4 linked regions of the Pelagibaculum spongiae genome follow. The main gene of each other region encodes a partner of the protein of the gene in region 4 in a complex. Links are inferred from orthologs where the notes say so. Each region holds a gene or a part of one and is shown on either strand. Other genes may lie near its edges. The genes, in order: accC, accB, accA and accD.

Region 1 (2,904 bases), on a different replicon or contig from region 4:
CACCAGTTTACCACCTGGTTTTACTCTAGCTGCCATTTCAGAGGAAAGCTCTATCAACGGGCCAGCTAAAATATTGGCGATTAACAGGTCAGCAACCGAATCTGGAGCATGTTCTGGCAACCAGCTACGGATTTGCTGTTCACTCAATGAATTCTTTTCAGCATTATCGCGTGTAGCGAGCAAAGCTTGAGGGTCAATATCAATACAATCAACTACGTTTGCACCCAGTAGTGCAGCGGCTACAGCCAGTATGCCTGAGCCGCAGCCGAAGTCTATTACCTGTAAATCTTGTGGGGGATGATCGGCTAACCATTTTAGACAAAGGAAAGTAGTTGGGTGAGTACCGGTACCAAAAGCCATGCCAGGGTCTAATCTGACATTGACCGCTTCAGGGTGAGGCGCATCAAGCCAGCTAGGGCAGATCCATAACTCACCGCCGCAGTGAACGGGGTGATATTCATCCATCCAAGCGCGATGCCAATCTTTGTCTTCCAACGCTTCAATTTTCAGGCCGGGTAACGGGTCAACTGCAACCTGCTCTTTTAGGAAATTTGTGACCTGATTCACATCGATATCTGCTTCAAACAGGCCGATTACCCGCAACTTCCCCCATAACGGCGTTTCGCCAGGCAATGGTTCCAGAATGGGGGCATCACCATTGTTTTGCAGCGTGACAGAAACCGCACCAGCAGCCAGCAATAAATCTTCAAACTGTTCTTGCTGTTGTTCGGTGGTGGATAATTGAATTTGGATCCAGGGCATTACTACTTCCTAAAACAAAAAAAAGGCCCGGTATAAACCGGGCCTGAGATAATAGCGAAAGGCTCGATTAAAGTCCGAGCTTTTTCTCAAGGTAATGGATGTTAGTGCCACCTTGTTGGAACTGGGTGTCACGCAAGATTTCCTTGTGAAGATCGATATTACTTTTGATGCCTTCGATAACCGTTTCATCCAAAGCAATAAGTGCTTTGCGAATCGCGGCATCACGATCGGTGCCGTAGCTGATGAGCTTACCGAGCAGTGAATCGTAATACTGAGGCACCACATAACCGTTATAGATATGGGAATCAAAACGGATGCCCGGCCCACCAGGAGCATGGAAGAAATCAATCTTGCCAGGGCTTGGGATAAAGGTAACCGGATCTTCTGCGTTGATACGGCATTCGATCGCGTGGCCCTTCACCTTAATATCAGACTGCTTAAGTGATAATGGATGGCCAGAAGCAATCAAAAGCTGCTCGCGAACCAAATCCACACCAGTGATTTCTTCAGTGATCGGGTGCTCTACCTGAATTCGAGTGTTCATTTCGATGAAGTAAAATTCACCGTCTTGGAACAAGAACTCAAACGTACCGGCACCGCGATAACCAATTTCTACGCAAGCTTGTGCGCAACGACCACCAATGCGCTGTCGCACTTCTTCACTAATGCCAGGTGCAGGTGCTTCTTCAACCACTTTCTGACAACGGCGTTGCATTGAGCAATCGCGCTCTGCCAGATGAATTGCGTTGCCTTGGCCGTCAGCCAGTACCTGAATTTCAATGTGACGAGGGTTTTCAAGGAATTTTTCCATGTAAACCATGTCGTTACTGAAGAAAGATAAGGCTTCGCTTTTGGTCAAGGAAATGGCGTTTAATAATGCCGCTTCACTATGAACTACTCGCATGCCACGACCACCGCCGCCACCAGAAGCCTTGATCATCACCGGATAACCAATCTCACGGGCAACTTGTATATTGCGTTCAGGATCATCACCCAATGGGCCGTCAGAGCCTGGTACGCAAGGTACGCCCGCTTTATTCATCGCCGCAATCGCGCTGACCTTATCGCCCATTAGGCGGATGGTTTCTGGCTTAGGGCCGATAAATGTAAAGCCACTTTTTTCTACCTGTTCAGCAAAGTCAGCATTTTCTGCCAAAAAGCCATAGCCAGGGTGAATCGCAACTGAATCAGTGACTTCAGCGGCGCTAATGATCGATGGGATCTGCAAATAGCTGGCAGAAGAATCTGCAGGGCCAATACAAACCGTTTCGTCTGCCAAGCGAACGTGCAGCAAATCACGATCTACATCTGAGTGAACTGCAACAGTTTTAATGCCGAGTTCCCGGCAAGCTCGCAAAATTCGCAGAGCGATTTCGCCACGGTTGGCGATAACTACCTTTTCAAGCATGGGTAGTGAGCCTCCTGCGATTTATTGAATGGTAACCAGTGGCTGGCCGAACTCGATTGGTTGGCCATTTTCAGCCAATACCGCCATCACGATGCCAGATTTGTCTGCTTCGATCTGGTTGAGCATTTTCATCGCTTCGATGATGCACAAGGTGTCGCCTTTTTTGACTTTCTGACCTTCAGTAACGAAAGGCTTAGCACCTGGAGATGGCGCAGAATAGAAAGTACCCACCATTGGGGATTTAACCTGGTGGCCTGCAATGACTTCAGCCGCTGGAGCTGCTTCAACAGCAGCAGGTGCTACAGCAGCAACCGGAGCCGCCGCAACAGGTGCAGCTGCATAATGGGTCGGTGCTGGAGAGTAGCGAGAGATGCGAACAGATTCTTCACCCTCAGAAATCTCAAGTTCAGCAATGCCAGAATCTTCAACCAAGTCGATCAGTTTTTTAATCTTACGAATGTCCATTGATATATCTCTTAACTTGCCGGTTTAGCCAAGCGCTCCAGCGCAGACGCCAGCGCTAGTTGATAGCCTTTGGGACCCAGCCCACAGATCACGCCGATTGCGATATCAGAAAACCATGACTTATGGCGGAAACTTTCCCGAGCATGCACATTAGAAAGATGCACTTCGATAAACGGAATAGAAACCGCCAGCAGGGCATCCCGCAGCGCAATGCTAGTGTGGGTAAATGCAGCTGGATTAAAAATTATAAAATCGATTTCACCGTGGGA
Region 2 (2,781 bases), on a different replicon or contig from region 4:
CGCTTGCACCTTTAACTTCTGTACCTCAAACCTACTCAAGTAGCGCTTCTAATCCTGCTAATTCAATTTCAATCACTGCTGATCATGCAAATTTTAAGGATATTCGGGGACTAGATGCACTACTTGCCGAAGTAGGCAACGGCCAGCCAGTAATGCTCGATTTCTATGCCGATTGGTGTGTCAGCTGCAAAGTCATGGAGCGAGATGTATTCCCCGACCCTCAGGTACAACAGGCACTGCAAGGCTACAAGCTGTTGCGTAGCGATGTGACTGCCAACGATGCAATTGATCAAGGGCTAATGTCGAACTTTGGAGTGATCGCGCCGCCAACATTACTGTTTTTTGATGCAAATGGGATGGAACTTCGCCAATTTCGCATAACGGGCGAAAAAGATCGTGAGCAGTTCTTATCTCACCTGAAAAAACTCAACTCAGTTCTTTAGCCCCTCCTTCTACGGCCGCAAAACAACCTTTTGCGGCCCAAAAAGACTGTCCAAACGGTCAGCATATGTTGCGAACGTGCAGCGATCTTCGGTTTTCTGGACAAAAACTAGCCTTTGGTGCAAAATTTGTCGCAATCGGATCATCGGGACGAATATTCATGGCCAAATTGCTGGTGCTTCACGGACCAAACCTAAACATGCTGGGTGTTAGAGAACCTGGTCATTATGGTGCGGACACCTTGGATAGTATTAATCAGGGTTTGATTAACACAGCAAAGCAGGCAGGTCATCAGCTTGAGGCATTTCAAAGCAATGCCGAGCATCTATTGATCGACCGAATCCACCAGTCCCACGGTGAAATCGATTTTATAATTTTTAATCCAGCTGCATTTACCCACACTAGCATTGCGCTGCGGGATGCCCTGCTGGCGGTTTCTATTCCGTTTATCGAAGTGCATCTTTCTAATGTGCATGCTCGGGAAAGTTTCCGCCATAAGTCATGGTTTTCTGATATCGCAATCGGCGTGATCTGTGGGCTGGGTCCCAAAGGCTATCAACTAGCGCTGGCGTCTGCGCTGGAGCGCTTGGCTAAACCGGCAAGTTAAGAGATATATCAATGGACATTCGTAAGATTAAAAAACTGATCGACTTGGTTGAAGATTCTGGCATTGCTGAACTTGAGATTTCTGAGGGTGAAGAATCTGTTCGCATCTCTCGCTACTCTCCAGCACCGACCCATTATGCAGCTGCACCTGTTGCGGCGGCTCCGGTTGCTGCTGTAGCACCTGCTGCTGTTGAAGCAGCTCCAGCGGCTGAAGTCATTGCAGGCCACCAGGTTAAATCCCCAATGGTGGGTACTTTCTATTCTGCGCCATCTCCAGGTGCTAAGCCTTTCGTTACTGAAGGTCAGAAAGTCAAAAAAGGCGACACCTTGTGCATCATCGAAGCGATGAAAATGCTCAACCAGATCGAAGCAGACAAATCTGGCATCGTGATGGCGGTATTGGCTGAAAATGGCCAACCAATCGAGTTCGGCCAGCCACTGGTTACCATTCAATAAATCGCAGGAGGCTCACTACCCATGCTTGAAAAGGTAGTTATCGCCAACCGTGGCGAAATCGCTCTGCGAATTTTGCGAGCTTGCCGGGAACTCGGCATTAAAACTGTTGCAGTTCACTCAGATGTAGATCGTGATTTGCTGCACGTTCGCTTGGCAGACGAAACGGTTTGTATTGGCCCTGCAGATTCTTCTGCCAGCTATTTGCAGATCCCATCGATCATTAGCGCCGCTGAAGTCACTGATTCAGTTGCGATTCACCCTGGCTATGGCTTTTTGGCAGAAAATGCTGACTTTGCTGAACAGGTAGAAAAAAGTGGCTTTACATTTATCGGCCCTAAGCCAGAAACCATCCGCCTAATGGGCGATAAGGTCAGCGCGATTGCGGCGATGAATAAAGCGGGCGTACCTTGCGTACCAGGCTCTGACGGCCCATTGGGTGATGATCCTGAACGCAATATACAAGTTGCCCGTGAGATTGGTTATCCGGTGATGATCAAGGCTTCTGGTGGCGGCGGTGGTCGTGGCATGCGAGTAGTTCATAGTGAAGCGGCATTATTAAACGCCATTTCCTTGACCAAAAGCGAAGCCTTATCTTTCTTCAGTAACGACATGGTTTACATGGAAAAATTCCTTGAAAACCCTCGTCACATTGAAATTCAGGTACTGGCTGACGGCCAAGGCAACGCAATTCATCTGGCAGAGCGCGATTGCTCAATGCAACGCCGTTGTCAGAAAGTGGTTGAAGAAGCACCTGCACCTGGCATTAGTGAAGAAGTGCGACAGCGCATTGGTGGTCGTTGCGCACAAGCTTGCGTAGAAATTGGTTATCGCGGTGCCGGTACGTTTGAGTTCTTGTTCCAAGACGGTGAATTTTACTTCATCGAAATGAACACTCGAATTCAGGTAGAGCACCCGATCACTGAAGAAATCACTGGTGTGGATTTGGTTCGCGAGCAGCTTTTGATTGCTTCTGGCCATCCATTATCACTTAAGCAGTCTGATATTAAGGTGAAGGGCCACGCGATCGAATGCCGTATCAACGCAGAAGATCCGGTTACCTTTATCCCAAGCCCTGGCAAGATTGATTTCTTCCATGCTCCTGGTGGGCCGGGCATCCGTTTTGATTCCCATATCTATAACGGTTATGTGGTGCCTCAGTATTACGATTCACTGCTCGGTAAGCTCATCAGCTACGGCACCGATCGTGATGCCGCGATTCGCAAAGCACTTATTGCTTTGGATGAAACGGTTATCGAAGGCATCAAAAGTAATATCGAT
Region 3 (2,913 bases), on a different replicon or contig from region 4:
ATTGGCTGCTGCTGCGGGTTCCAAAAACTATTTTGCGCCTGTTGCTGTAATTGCTCGATTAACCGACCTTCAACTAACCAAAGCATTTGCCCATAACAGGCCATAAAACTGCCGTCGGTTAAATCCTGCCGAGGGCTTGCGGTGCTATTAGCCGATTTCAACTGACGAACAAATTCCTGCAAACGAATTTCTGGCAAGCTTCTTTGGCCCGCCTGACTGAGCCAATAACGCAGCAGGTTGATCAAACGATCATCGTCTAGCTGTTGCAATGGTTTTAAGTCCAGCCGATTGCCCGGCAATAGAACCTGCGCTAAATCCTGATCGGCTAATTGATCTAATAATCGGTTCGCTTGCTGCATTCGCCGGGCGGTAGCGCTCAGCACCCGATCAATTCCCTGCCATTGCTGACGGATTTGCGGCAGAAACTGATTGCGAATCAAATTACGCCGAAACAAATTTTCAGCATTTGATTCATCTTCAATCCATTCGATGGATTGCAGCTTTAACCATTCAGTTAACTGCTGCCGTGGCAGATGCAATAAAGGTCGCAGTAAATAACCCGAAGCAAACATTCGCCAATCGGCCATTGCCGATAAACCTTTGACTCCGGCACCACGGAACAATCGTAGCAATAATGTTTCTGATTGATCTTGCAGGTGATGACCAACTAACAAAGCATCATCCGGCTGCATTAGCTGGCTAAAAACCTGATAACGGGCATCACGCGCCAACTCTTCAAGGCTTTGTCTTGGCTGGGGGTTTAACTGGACTGAAACGGATTTGAATTCGATCGATAACTGCTCGGCCTGATGCTGGCAATGCTGCTGCCACTGGCTAGCATTTTCAGAAAGTTGATGATTAATATGCACCGCCAGCAATTGCGACTTGGGCAACAACTGAGCAGCGAGATGAAGCAAAGCAGTGGAGTCTCGACCACCACTAAAGGCGATCAGAAATTTATGGGGAGCAACTGGCAGGGCATTTAAAATGCCCTGCAGTTGTTGTTCGAACTGGGTTACTAGCGAATCAGATGCCATATCCCATCAGTCGCTGATAGCGACGATCCAGACGTTCCTGTTCAGTTAATGCTTTGATCTCGGCCAGAGAAGTGCGCAATGCATCTCCTAAGCTAGAAGCCATCGCCTGGGGCTGGCGATGTGCACCGCCCAATGGCTCAGGTACGATTTGATCGATCAAACCGTTATCTAATAATTTATCAGCGGTCAGGCCCATTGCTTCTGCGGCATCCGAGGCTTTTTCGGCGCTCTTCCACAAAATGGTAGCGCAGCCTTCTGGTGAAATAACTGAGTAGGTGCTGTTTTGCAGCATCATTACCTTGTCACCCACACCAATTGCCAAAGCACCACCAGAACCACCTTCGCCAATTACCGTACAAATGACCGGTACTCTCAGCTGAGACATTTCTCGAAGGTTACGGGCAATCGCTTCACTTTGACCGCGCTCTTCAGCGCCAACACCTGGATAGGCACCTGGAGTGTCGATAAAAGTAAAAATTGGAATACCAAACTTGTCGGCCATCTGCATTAGACGCAAAGCCTTGCGATAACCTTCAGGCTTAGGCATGCCAAAATTACGCTCTACCTTAGTTGCAGTATCGCGACCTTTTTGATGACCAATGATCATCACAGGCTGATCATCAAAACGAGCCAATCCACCAACGATTGCCTTATCGTCAGCGTACATACGGTCGCCATGTAACTCTTGGAAATCGGTAAATAATTCTTCGATATAATCCAAGGTATAAGGACGCAATGGATGGCGGGCCAATTGGCTCACCTGCCATGCGGTCAAATTTGAGAAAATTTTCTCAGTCAGGGTACGGGCTGATGCTTCAAGCTTACTGAGGACCTCGGTAATATCACCCTCAGTGTCGTTACCTATCCGGCGAAGCTCTTCAATTTTTGCTTCAAGCTCAGCGATAGGCTGCTCAAAATCCAGAAAATTCAGATTCATTGATACACTCTATGTTGTTGGTCGTGACGCCTCACGGCCTACCCCGAATAGTCAATTTTGCAACGCTTACGACCGAGTAACTCTTCTAGTTGATGCAATAATTCATCATCTAGATTGAGCTTCCAGTCTTCGCTCGCCGCCAGACTACCAATTGCGCTATGGCCTTGATAATCAAAACGGACACTGCACTGGCCATTCGTATGTTGTTCCAGTAATGATCGTAGCTGCTCCAAACTTGCCGGAGTCAACTCACCTTGCTTAAGAGAAATTCTCAAACAACGCGCATGGGACGATCTTGCTTCAGCCATCGAATGCAGTTTCTTAACCTGCATTTTTTGACCGCCACTGAAGTCGTCATGGACTACTTCACCGTCGATCACTAATACTTTATCAACCGCCAGTTTTTCAGCGTTTTTGTCATAGTCTTCACCAAAGATCGCAACTTCAATTCTGCCGCTACGATCATCCAGCGTGACAAATGCCATTCGCTTACCGGTCTTGGTCAACTTGGTTCTAAACGCAAGAACCAGACCCGCAATAGTAACACTAACTCCCCGAGCAGGCTTTAAATCTGCAATCCGCTGACACCGCATCCGCTTCAGTTCAGGCAGATAATCATCAATAGGGTGGCCGGTCAGATACAAGCCTAGCGTTTCTTTTTCACCATGCAATCGCTGCTGTTGTCGCCAGGCTGGAGCTGCTACAAACTGCGGTTGTTCGGCATCTGCCTCACCAAAGGCAACTGCACCAAACAAGTCATTTTGCCCCAATGCAGCGGCTTTTGCTTGCTGTTCTGCTGCTTTGATTGCACCTTCTAATGTCGCCATTAAACGTGAGCGAGAATCAAAGACTTTTAATCCTTGTTCAACCGGTGCCAACAAATCTAATGCGCCAGCACGAATCAAAGATTCTAGTACCCGGCGATTGGCTTTTTTCAGG
Region 4 (2,992 bases):
AACCCGGCGACATACCAGCTATCGACAGAATCTAACAAAAACTGCAAGCTACCAGCTCGGTCTTTATCAGACAACATAGCAATCACTGCATAGGTTTTACCCTGGCAATTTTGCTCAGCTAATTGCTTTTGCAAATTTTCTGCTGCTTGCGGGTTATGCGCCACGTCGACAATCACTTGCGGTGTTTGCATCACGGTTTGCATTCGACCGGTCAAACTGGCTTTTGCTACAGAAGTAGCCAATTTGTCTCGCTGCAGCGGTAAACAATCTTGCAATAACTGACTGGCTTTTAATGCCAGCGAAATACTTTGCCAAGGTAATTGCAATTGATTAATTGCAATCGATTCACTGCCCGATTGCCACAACCAGCTTTTGTCGCTTTGGCGTTGCATTGAAAAATCATTGCCGGTCATTTGTAACTGCGCACCGACTAAAGCAGCTTCTTCGGCAATCGCTTTTGGCGGATTCATATCGCCATATAAAGCAGGTTTTCCTGCCCGCATAATACCGGCTTTTTCTCTGGCGATACCTTCAAGGTCATGCCCCAGATAATCCATATGGTCCAGTGCAATCGTGGTGACTATCGCCAAATCACAATCGGCAATATTGATTGCATCTAACCGGCCGCCCAAACCTACTTCTAGCAGCACCACATCGAGCTCAGCTTCAGATAAAATAATCAAGCCAGCCAAAGTAGTGAATTCAAAATAAGTCAGAGAAACACCGCCCTCCACATTTGTACGGGCAGCTTCGATTCGCGCTAGTGTTGCGCAAATTAATCCATCATCCGCTTCATTTCCTGCCAAACGAATGCGCTCGTTAAAACGAATCATGTGTGGCGAGGTATAACAGCCTACTTTATAGCCAGCATCGCTATAGATTTGTTCAAGGGTCGCAATGGTGCTGCCTTTGCCATTCGTGCCAGCAACGGTAACCACAGGAATTGAAAAGTTAGGCACGCCTAGCTTGTCTGCTACTTGCTTCAGCCGCCCCAACCCCAGCTCGATTGTGCTGGGGTGGAGTTGCTCAAGATAGCTTAGCCAGTCTGCCAAATTGCTTGGCAGTTGGCTCATACAGCAGGTCGTAATTGAAGCTTGGAAAGAATTTCAGCAAGCTCATCGCGCATGTTATGACGCTCGATAATCATATCGATCGCGCCTTTTTCCATTAAAAATTCTGCGCGCTGAAAGCCTTCAGGCAGGCTTTCACGAACCGTTTGCTCGATGACTCTAGGACCGGCAAAACCGATTAAAGCATTGGGCTCGGCTACGTTTAAATCACCTAACATGGCCAATGATGCCGAAACACCACCCATGGTTGGGTCGGTTAACACTGAAATAAACGGAACACCTTTTTGAGCTAATTTAGCCAAAACCGCACTGGTTTTTGCCATTTGCATCAAAGAGAATAAAGCTTCCTGCATTCTCGCGCCACCACTGGCAGAGAAGCAGATTAACGGTGCACCCGTTTCCAACGACTGATTCGCCGCCTGGACAAAACGCTCACCGACTACCGCGCCCATAGAACCGCCTTGGAAGGCAAATTCAAAAGCACACACCACTACAGGAGCGCCTTTCAGCGAACCTTTCATGGCAACCAGTGCGTCTTTCTCACCGGTGGCTTTTTGAGCCGTAGTAATACGATCTTTATACTTTTTAGTATCGCGGAATTTCAGGCGATCCACCGGCTCCAATGAGGCTCCAATTTCCTGACGATCTTCAGCATCCAGAAAAATATCCAAGCGGCGGCGCGCACCAATTCTCATGTGATGATCACATTTTGGGCACACGTCTAAACAGCGTGTTATTTCAGCACGATACAAAACCGATTCGCACTTTTTACATTTGATCCAGAGGCCTTCCGGCACTCCTTTCTTTTGCCGGGATTCAGTACGAATCCGGGCAGGAATCAGTTTTTCAAACCAGCTCATTCAATTTATTCCAGTTCAGTTAATCTCATTATCCATAGCCTTTCTCATGGACGAGATCATCGACTCCAATTTAGCGGGTGCTGAGGCAGGATCATCGTTTGATGCTTCCAACTGGCGAACCAGTACGCTGCCTACAATGACACCATCACTTACTTTGGAGACAGCCGCCGCAGTTTCTGGCGTGCTGATACCAAACCCGACGCCAATTGGCACTCGAGTATGTTCGCGAATCTCAGCTACTTTTTTCTCGACAGCATCAACATCAAGGTTGGCGCTGCCGGTGACCCCCTTAAGCGAAACATAGTAAACATAGCCGCTGGCCAATGCGCAGATTCGTTTAATCCGGTCTTCTGGCGAAGTCGGTGCCAAAAGAAAAATAGGATCAATTCCACGCGCCTGAAAAATTTCTGCAGGCTCGGCCGCCTCCTCAGGTGGCATGTCTACTAGCAAAATGCCATCAACACCTGCATCCGACGCCTTGTCAGCAAAGGTTGGATACCCCATATGCTCAACCGGATTTAGGTAGCCCATTAATACAACGGGCGTTGTTGCGTCTTTTTGCCTAAAAGTTCGAACCATATCAAACACGTGAATTGGAGAAACGCCTTTTGCTAGCGCTCGCTCACAAGCATGCTGAATGACCGGACCGTCTGCCATGGGATCAGAGAAAGGTACCCCTAGCTCGATGATATCTGCTCCACCCTCTACGAGGGAATGCATAACATCAACGGTTATCGAAGGATCTGGATCACCGGCAGTAATATAAGGGATCAGCGCTTTACGACCTTGGGCTGCAAGCTTTGAAAAAGTCTCGGCAATTCTGCTCATAGTAAATCCCCTAACGTCACACCATCGATTTGCGCAACAGTATGAATATCCTTATCGCCACGACCCGATAAATTAATCACGACCACTTGATCTTTGCTCATTTCAGCGGCCATTTTCATACCATGGGCCACTGCATGACTGGATTCTAATGCAGGTAAAATACCTTCAGTCCGATTCAGCGTTCTAAATGCCGCTAAAGCTTCGTCATCATTAATCGCACAATACTCAGCACGT

The links.
Region 1: the proteins of accD (region 4) and accC are in contact, whole or in part, in a solved structure (PDB 8UXZ), measured with the Escherichia coli proteins. The link is inferred for Pelagibaculum spongiae from one-to-one orthologs.
Region 2: the proteins of accD (region 4) and accB are in contact, whole or in part, in a solved structure (PDB 8UXZ), measured with the Escherichia coli proteins. The link is inferred for Pelagibaculum spongiae from one-to-one orthologs.
Region 3: the proteins of accD (region 4) and accA are in contact, whole or in part, in a solved structure (PDB 8UXZ), measured with the Escherichia coli proteins. The link is inferred for Pelagibaculum spongiae from one-to-one orthologs.

What each region holds. Positions count from the first base shown.
Region 1 is NZ_QDDL01000008.1:15,421-18,324, forward strand. It holds accC (acetyl-CoA carboxylase biotin carboxylase subunit), read right to left. Parts: upstream 2,171-2,904; coding sequence 830-2,170; downstream 1-829. Other genes in the region: prmA (50S ribosomal protein L11 methyltransferase), read right to left, coding at 1-762; accB (acetyl-CoA carboxylase biotin carboxyl carrier protein), read right to left, coding at 2,192-2,635; aroQ (type II 3-dehydroquinate dehydratase), read right to left, coding at 2,647-2,904. UniProt on the Escherichia coli protein: This protein is a component of the acetyl coenzyme A carboxylase complex; first, biotin carboxylase catalyzes the carboxylation of the carrier protein and then the transcarboxylase transfers the carboxyl group to form malonyl-CoA.
Region 2 is NZ_QDDL01000008.1:16,334-19,114, reverse strand. It holds accB (acetyl-CoA carboxylase biotin carboxyl carrier protein), read left to right. Parts: upstream 1-1,059; coding sequence 1,060-1,503; downstream 1,504-2,781. Other genes in the region: accC (acetyl-CoA carboxylase biotin carboxylase subunit), read left to right, coding at 1,525-2,781; aroQ (type II 3-dehydroquinate dehydratase), read left to right, coding at 602-1,048; dsbD (protein-disulfide reductase DsbD), read left to right, coding at 1-443. UniProt on the Escherichia coli protein: This protein is a component of the acetyl coenzyme A carboxylase complex; first, biotin carboxylase catalyzes the carboxylation of the carrier protein and then the transcarboxylase transfers the carboxyl group to form malonyl-CoA.
Region 3 is NZ_QDDL01000011.1:14,612-17,524, forward strand. It holds accA (acetyl-CoA carboxylase carboxyl transferase subunit alpha), read right to left. Parts: upstream 1,975-2,913; coding sequence 1,027-1,974; downstream 1-1,026. Other genes in the region: tilS (tRNA lysidine(34) synthetase TilS), read right to left, coding at 1-1,037; dnaE (DNA polymerase III subunit alpha), read right to left, coding at 2,013-2,913. UniProt on the Escherichia coli protein: Component of the acetyl coenzyme A carboxylase (ACC) complex. First, biotin carboxylase catalyzes the carboxylation of biotin on its carrier protein (BCCP) and then the CO(2) group is transferred by the carboxyltransferase to acetyl-CoA to form malonyl-CoA.
Region 4 is NZ_QDDL01000001.1:276,734-279,725, forward strand. It holds accD (acetyl-CoA carboxylase, carboxyltransferase subunit beta), read right to left. Parts: upstream 1,931-2,992; coding sequence 1,070-1,930; downstream 1-1,069. Other genes in the region: folC (bifunctional tetrahydrofolate synthase/dihydrofolate synthase), read right to left, coding at 1-1,073; trpA (tryptophan synthase subunit alpha), read right to left, coding at 1,946-2,758; trpB (tryptophan synthase subunit beta), read right to left, coding at 2,755-2,992.